Regions from separate parts of the Stenotrophomonas sp. YJH_SMC_123 genome, predicted to be linked through region 1. Evidence: riboswitches for the same ligand, from Rfam matches in the RefSeq annotation. Region 1 holds a riboswitch; the other holds the start of a gene.
What was found. Region 1 has a riboswitch for glycine ahead of AC5P5W_RS08575 (trimeric intracellular cation channel family protein). Riboswitches for the same ligand answer to the same signal wherever they lie in the genome.
Positions count from the first base shown of each region.

Region 1 (3,400 bases):
ACGACGTACATCAGCAATCGCCAACCTCCCAGATCCGCAACGTTCACTTGATCGATCTTCGTCTGCAGGTAGCCGTCCAACATACGGTTGATTTCAAAGATATCGAGCGTTCTGCTGACACCAGGAGATTCGCTCGACACAATGCATCTGATCTGCTTTTCCATGAGCGTGCTGTCTGTCTGATGGCATCAGCCTTCCGCAATGCAACTTTCGTGGCAACTATCCCACCCACTGTGCCTGGCCACAGACCGGGATGAAATCAAGCCGGGCGTCTGGGATAAGGTGGTTTTTCGCAGTCGCGACTTCCAGACAAGTTGCTCGGCGGGAAACGAGAGGTTTCGTGCTACGAATTTACTTTAGTGCCGTATACGACACTGCGTAGCGGAGAGTAGGACCATTCACAAACCGCGTGGCTCTACTTCTTCATCGGGCCACCGGGCACTCGCCGTTTCGACCCGGTCCGGCAGAAGTCCTCCTTCCTCGCGGTGTCCGCAATCTGCGCGGTACTCCAATGCCGGGTGATCCAGATCGCCAACGCGGTGCTGCTGAGATGCCAGCGCAGCATGCCGCGCCGAGGTTGCCGCCACAGGTGGCGCCGGGCAATCCAGAAGGCCTCCCGCTCCACTTCAGGCACCTTGTTCTTCATCCCGTCCTTGTCGAAGAACTGGGCGGTGAAGCGCCAGGGGTTCATCGGCTGGTATCCCGCCCGTGGCTCACCGCTGCACGCAGCCACGCCACTGGGCGCGCGGTCGGCCGGCTTCGGCCGACCGTCCACCAATGCCAGCCCGAGCAGATACAGCAGGCCAGGCAGCAGCGCGATGCCGGCGACCAGCACGATGACGGAGATCCATGCGTTGCCGGCGGCACGCATCGCTCAGTGCGCCTTCGGTTTCGGGTACCACAGTGCGTTGACGATGACCCAGCGCTGGTCGAAACGCCCCATGTGGAAGTAGTCGACGAACCACGGGGTTTCCAGCCGCACCGAGGCCGCGTTGCCGGTCACGTCCAGCACCGTGCAGCGGCGATCCCATTGATCCTTCGGGGTCTTCAGCGCGCCCTGTTTCGTCAGCGAGACCAGCTCTTCCTTCGACATCCGGCGCAGGCCCAGGCGCTCGTCGGGTGTATCGCCGAGGACCGCGCGCTTGGCCAGGTCCGGGTGCAGCGAACGGGCGACGCGCTGCGGATCGGCCTCCAGCTGGCCATCGACGTAGTCGTGGCAGGTGGCTTCGACGGCCGCGATCGTGGCGGGGTCGGCGGCAGGGCTCGTTGCTGCGGAGAGAGCGAACAGCAGGGCGATCGTGGACATCCGGGTCTCCAGCTCTGGGCGCGGGGCGATCATCGCATGGACCGAATGGCCCATCCACGCATGACGTGGATCTACTGTAGAGCCGAGCCCATGCTCGGCTCCCGCATCGGGCAGACGGAACAACAGCCGAGCGTGGGCTCGGCTCTACAGAAGCGCAGGATCCGTTGCCTGCAGCCAGGCCAGCTTGCGTTCGCGGGGCTGCTGCTTGAGTTGCCACTCGGCCCGCGAGGCCGCGGCCCGGTCCGGGTACTCGCGCACGGCCAGCACGCGCAGCGGCGGCCGGGCCCGGGTGTAGCGCGCGCCCTTGCCGGCCTGATGGGCGGCGAAACGCGCCTCCACATCGGTGCTGATGCCGGCGTAATAGCTGCCATCGCGGCATTCGAGCAGGTACAGGAACCACGGGCGGAGGGATGGGGCCATGCCTGGATTATGCCGTGCTGCACTGCAGCGGATATACTGGCGACCGAATGCAGGAGAGAGGCGCCGCGCTGGCGCCCGCCGAAGGCGCAGGCTCCCATGATCGCTCAGGCCGGTGGGCTGGAATCCCACCAACCATGCATTCGACTCGCCGAGCTGGAGAGAGGTCACCGGGCATGCCCGGGACGATCCGCCGAAGGGGCACGCGGCCCATGCCGCTGAACTCTCAGGCAAAAGGACAGCGGGAGCGGCACCGGTCATCGTCATCCCGTCATTGCGCAGGCAGTGGCGGTGGTCGCGCATGGCCGGCCCCACCGCGCCCGGAGCCTGTCCCATGCTGCTGTCCATCATCTACCTGATCGCCATTTCCGCCGAAGCCATGACCGGCGCACTGTCCGCCGGCCGCCGCCGCATGGACCTGTTCGGCGTGGTCATGATCGCCTGCGTCACCGCCCTCGGTGGCGGCTCGCTGCGCGACATCCTGCTCGGCCACTACCCGCTGGGCTGGGTGAAGCATCCCGAGTACCTGGGCTTCACCGTATGCGCGGCGCTGATCGCCACCTGGGTGGCGCGCTGGATGCACCACTTCCGCCGCACCTTCCTGGTGCTCGATGGCCTGGGCCTGATCGCCTTCACCCTGATCGGCTGCTCGATCGCGCGCGAAGCCGGCCATGCAATGCCGATCGTGCTGATCGCCGGCATGCTGACCGGCGCGTTCGGCGGGGTGCTGCGCGACATCCTCTGCAACGAGGTGCCACTCATCTTCCAGAAGGAGCTGTACGCGATCATCGCGCTGCTGACCGGCGCGGCCTATCTGCTGCTGCTGCACTGGGGCGTGGCCGATGCCACCGCGATCCTGTGCTGCCTCGGCGGCGGCTTCGCGTTGCGCCTGCTGGCGATCCACTACCGCTGGGAAATGCCGAAGTTCGTGTACCACGACGAAGTGCATTGAGCCTCTTCGTAAAGTCGAGCCATGCTCGACTGCTCTTTGCAGGAAACCAACGCGCTTCGCGCGCAGGTCGGGCATGGCTCGACGCTACAGGAAGCGGTATCACCACCCCGGCGATGTACCTGGCGCTGTCGCTCATGCGCAGCGCCAGGCGCATCGCCGGTGCAGATGGGCCGGCCTCCAACTCCGACCGGCCCTGATCGCGGCCGCACCCCCGCAGGCGCTGGCCGCCATCCACACACGTGCCGCACTCAGGCGGCTTCCATCAGGCTGCTTCGGACACCTTCACGTCGCGACGGGCGCGCACGGCCGCAGCCAGACGCTCCAGCACCGTCACGGTGGTGTCCCAGTCGATGCAGCCATCGGTGATGCTCTGCCCGTAGACCAGCGGCTGGCCTTCCACCAGTTCCTGGCGGCCACCGACCAGATGGCTCTCGATCATCACGCCAACGATGCGCTGTTCGCCGTCTTCCAGCTGAACAGCGATGTCCTCGATCACCTTCGGCTGGTTCTCGGGGTTTTTCAGGCTGTTGGCGTGGCTGGCGTCGATCATCAGGCGCGTCGGCAGCTTGGCCTTGGCCAGCACCTGGCAGGCGTCGGCGACGCTGCCGGCGTCGTAGTTCGGCTGCTTGCCGCCACGCAGGATCACATGGCAATCCGGATTGCCGGTGGTCGACACGATGGCGGTGCCGCCCTGCTTGGTGACCGACAGGAAGTGATGCGGATTG
Region 1 is NZ_JCAFRM010000003.1:99,756-103,155, forward strand. It holds gene imm9 (Imm9 family immunity protein) at 1-164, opposite strand, end outside; gene AC5P5W_RS08560 (hypothetical protein) at 416-871, opposite strand; gene AC5P5W_RS08565 (nuclear transport factor 2 family protein) at 875-1,306, opposite strand; gene AC5P5W_RS08570 (GIY-YIG nuclease family protein) at 1,451-1,726, opposite strand; glycine riboswitch at 1,767-1,856, shown strand; glycine riboswitch at 1,870-1,975, shown strand; gene AC5P5W_RS08575 (trimeric intracellular cation channel family protein) at 2,058-2,675, shown strand; gene AC5P5W_RS08580 (3-deoxy-7-phosphoheptulonate synthase) at 2,938-3,400, opposite strand, start outside.

Region 2 (3,400 bases), on a different contig from region 1:
ACCGTCGGTGTACACCTGGCCGCCGTGCTTGTGGATGATCTCGCAGATCTCCACCACCTCTTCCTCGAACACGCCGTGCGTGGACGGGTAGGTCATCATGATCGCGGCCAGGCGGTCGCTGTACTTCTCGGCGTTGAGGCGGATGTCCTCGACGTCGACGTTGCCGTTGGCATCGGTCTTGGTCACCACCACCTTCATGCCGCACATCTGCGCCGAGGCCGGGTTGGTGCCGTGCGCCGAATCCGGGATCAGGCAGATGTCGCGGTGGCCTTCGCCGCGCGAGCGGTGGTAGGCGCGGATCGCCAGCAGGCCGGCGTACTCGCCCTGCGCGCCGGAGTTCGGCTGCAGGCTGACCGCGTCATAGCCGGTGCATTCCACCAGCATCGCTTCCAGCGTGTCGATGAGTTCCTTGTAGCCCAGCGCCTGGTCGGCCGGCACCAGCGGGTGGATCTGCGAGAACTCCGGCCAGGTCACCGGGATCATCTCGGCGGTGGCGTTGAGCTTCATGGTGCACGAGCCCAGCGGGATCATCGTGCGGTCCATCGCCAGGTCCTTGTCGGCCAGCGAGCGCAGGTAGCGCAGCAGTTCGTGCTCGCTGTGGTGGGTGTTGAACACCGGATGGGTCAGGAATGCGGACTGGCGCAGCAGGCCGGCCGGCAGCGCATCGGCGGTGCTGGCATCCAGCGCGTCGACGTCGGCCTGCGCACCGAACACGGCGGCCAGTGCGACCACGTCGGCGCGGGTGGCGGTCTCGTCCAGGCTGATGCCGACCGAGTCGCTGTCGATCGCACGCAGGTTGTAACCGGCGGCGCGGGCCTTGGCGTGAATCTCATCGGCGTGCACGCCGGTGACATGCAGGGTGTCGAAGAAGTCGCCACCGACCTGCACGCCGGCCTCGCGCAGCGCGGCGGCCAGGATCGAGGCCAGGCGGTGGGTGCGCCGGGCGATGCGGGTCAGGCCTTCCGGGCCGTGGTACACGGCATACATCGAGGCCATCACCGCCAGCAGCACCTGTGCGGTACAGATGTTGGAGGTGGCCTTCTCGCGGCGGATGTGCTGCTCGCGGGTCTGCAGGGTCAGGCGGTAGGCCGGGTTGCCCTGGGCATCGACCGAGACGCCGATCAGGCGGCCCGGCATCGAGCGCTTGTAGGCGTCGCGGCAGGCCATGAATGCGGCGTGCGGCCCGCCGAAGCCGAACGGCACGCCGAAACGCTGGCTGTTGCCGACCACGATGTCCGCACCCCATTCGCCCGGGGCGGCCAGCAGGGTCAGCGCCAGCAGGTCGGTGGCCACGGCCACCAGGCCGCCGCGCGCGTGCACGGCCTCGACCAGCGCCTTGTAGTCGCCGATCTGGCCGAAGGTGTCCGGGTACTGCAGCAGCAGGCCGAAGGCTTCTGCTTCCAGTGCCTCGGCCGGGGTGCCGACGCGCAGCACGATGCCCATGGGCTCGGCGCGGGTACGCAGCAGTTCCAGGGTCTGCGGGTGCACGGCGTCGTGCACGAAGAAGGTGTCCGACTTCGACTTGGCCGAACGCTTGGCCAGGGTCATCGCTTCAGCTGCGGCGGTGGCTTCGTCCAGCAGCGAGGCGTTGGCGATTTCCATGCCGGTGAGGTCGGCGCACAGGGTCTGGAAGTTGATCAGCGCTTCCATGCGGCCCTGCGAGATCTCGGCCTGGTACGGGGTGTAGGCGGTGTACCAGGCCGGGTTTTCCAGGATGTTGCGCAGGATCACGTTCGGCGTGTGGGTACCGTAGTAGCCCTGGCCGATGAAGCTGCGCAGCACGGTGTTCTTGTCGGCGATCGCACGGATCTTCGCCAGTGCCTGCACTTCGGTCATCGATTCCGGCAGTGCCAGCGGCGCCGGCGACTTGATCTTGGCCGGTACGATGGCATCGGTCATCGCATCCAGCGACGCGTGGCCGACGACGTCGAGCATCTGCGCGATCTCGGCATCGTTGGGGCCGATGTGGCGCTCGACGAACGCATTGTGGTGCTCGAGCTCACGCAGGGAAGGGGTGTTCTGGGACATGGCGAAGGATCCGTCAGGAAAGGGCACACGCACGGGCACAAGCCGCCGGTCGGCGGTCTGCGGGGCGCCCCTCTGTCCTTTTGCCTGAGAGTTTGGAAGCGCGGAAAACCGCGGCTTCGTGCCCCTTCGGCGCCGGATCGAACCGGTCTCTCCAGAGTTGTGTTACGGGTGGTATCGGGCCTGAGCGATTACGGGCGTTGCGCCTTCGGCAGCGGTGTTCCGCTTCTCCCACCGTGTTGCCCGCCGATTATAGCCCGTTGCGGGCGCGCCAGCCGCCTGCGGGCCCGGCCGCGGCGCCTGAATGGCCGATGGCCCGCCCGTGCGTTTTGTGCACTGCTGCATGGCATCAGGCGCAATCCCCACCTATGATGGGCGGATACCCGAATTCATCTGGCGCCGTCCCTGCTGCAGGGGACTGGCGCCGCCGTGCGTGCCGCGCATGGCCCTGCCGGACGCCTTCTCCATGACCGCCGCTGTTGCTCCTTCCACCCGCCGCATGGCCCTGCTGCTCGCCGGCCTGGCCATGTTCGGTCCGTTCTCGATCGACACCATCTTCCCCGCGTTCCCGCAGCTGGCCCAGCGCCTGGCGGTGGACGAGGTGGCGGTGCAGCAGACCATCAGCGTGTACCTGCTGTTCTACGGCCTGATGAGCCTGGCACACGGCCCGCTGTCCGATGCCTGGGGCCGCAAGCGGGTGATCCTCGGCGGCCTGGTGGTGTTCGTCGGCGCCTCGGTCGGCTGTGCGCTGTCCACCGATCTGACCACGCTGCTGGGGTTCCGCGCCCTGCAGGGCCTGTCCGCAGGCGTCGGCATGATCGTCGGCCGCGCGGTGATCCGCGACCTGTACCACGGTCACGACGCGCAGCGGCTGATGAGCCAGGTGTCGATGCTGTTCGGCATCGCCCCGGCGATCGCGCCGATCATCGGTGGCTGGATCCTGCTCAGCGGTGCTGGCTGGCCGCTGATCTTCTGGTTCCTGGTGGTGTTCGCACTGGTTCTGCTGGCGGCCACCGCCCGCTACCTGCCGGAGACCCATCCGCTCGAAGCGCGCGTTCCGTTGTCGCCGCGGGTGCTGATGCGTGATTACGTGCGCATCGGTTTCAATCCGCGCTTCCTGCGCCTGGCGCTGGCCGGCAGCATCGGTTTCGGTGGCATCTTCCTGTACATCTCCTCGGCACCGGTGTTCGTGATGCAGCACCTGCACCTGGGCGAGGGTGGTTTCGCCTGGCTGTTCATCCCCACCATCGGCGGCATGACCACCGGCTCGTTCCTGTCCGGGCGCATGGCCGGGCACACCACGCCCACCCGCCAGGTATCCATTGGTTTCGGCCTGTGCGCGCTGTCGGTGCTGCTGAACGTCGGCTACGTCGCG
Region 2 is NZ_JCAFRM010000002.1:97,889-101,288, forward strand. It holds gene gcvP (aminomethyl-transferring glycine dehydrogenase) at 1-2,028, opposite strand, end outside; glycine riboswitch at 2,091-2,193, opposite strand; gene AC5P5W_RS05320 (multidrug effflux MFS transporter) at 2,492-3,400, shown strand, end outside.
Region 2: it holds a riboswitch for glycine, as region 1 does, so the genes downstream of both, gcvP (aminomethyl-transferring glycine dehydrogenase) here and AC5P5W_RS08575 (trimeric intracellular cation channel family protein) in region 1, are expected to answer to the same signal.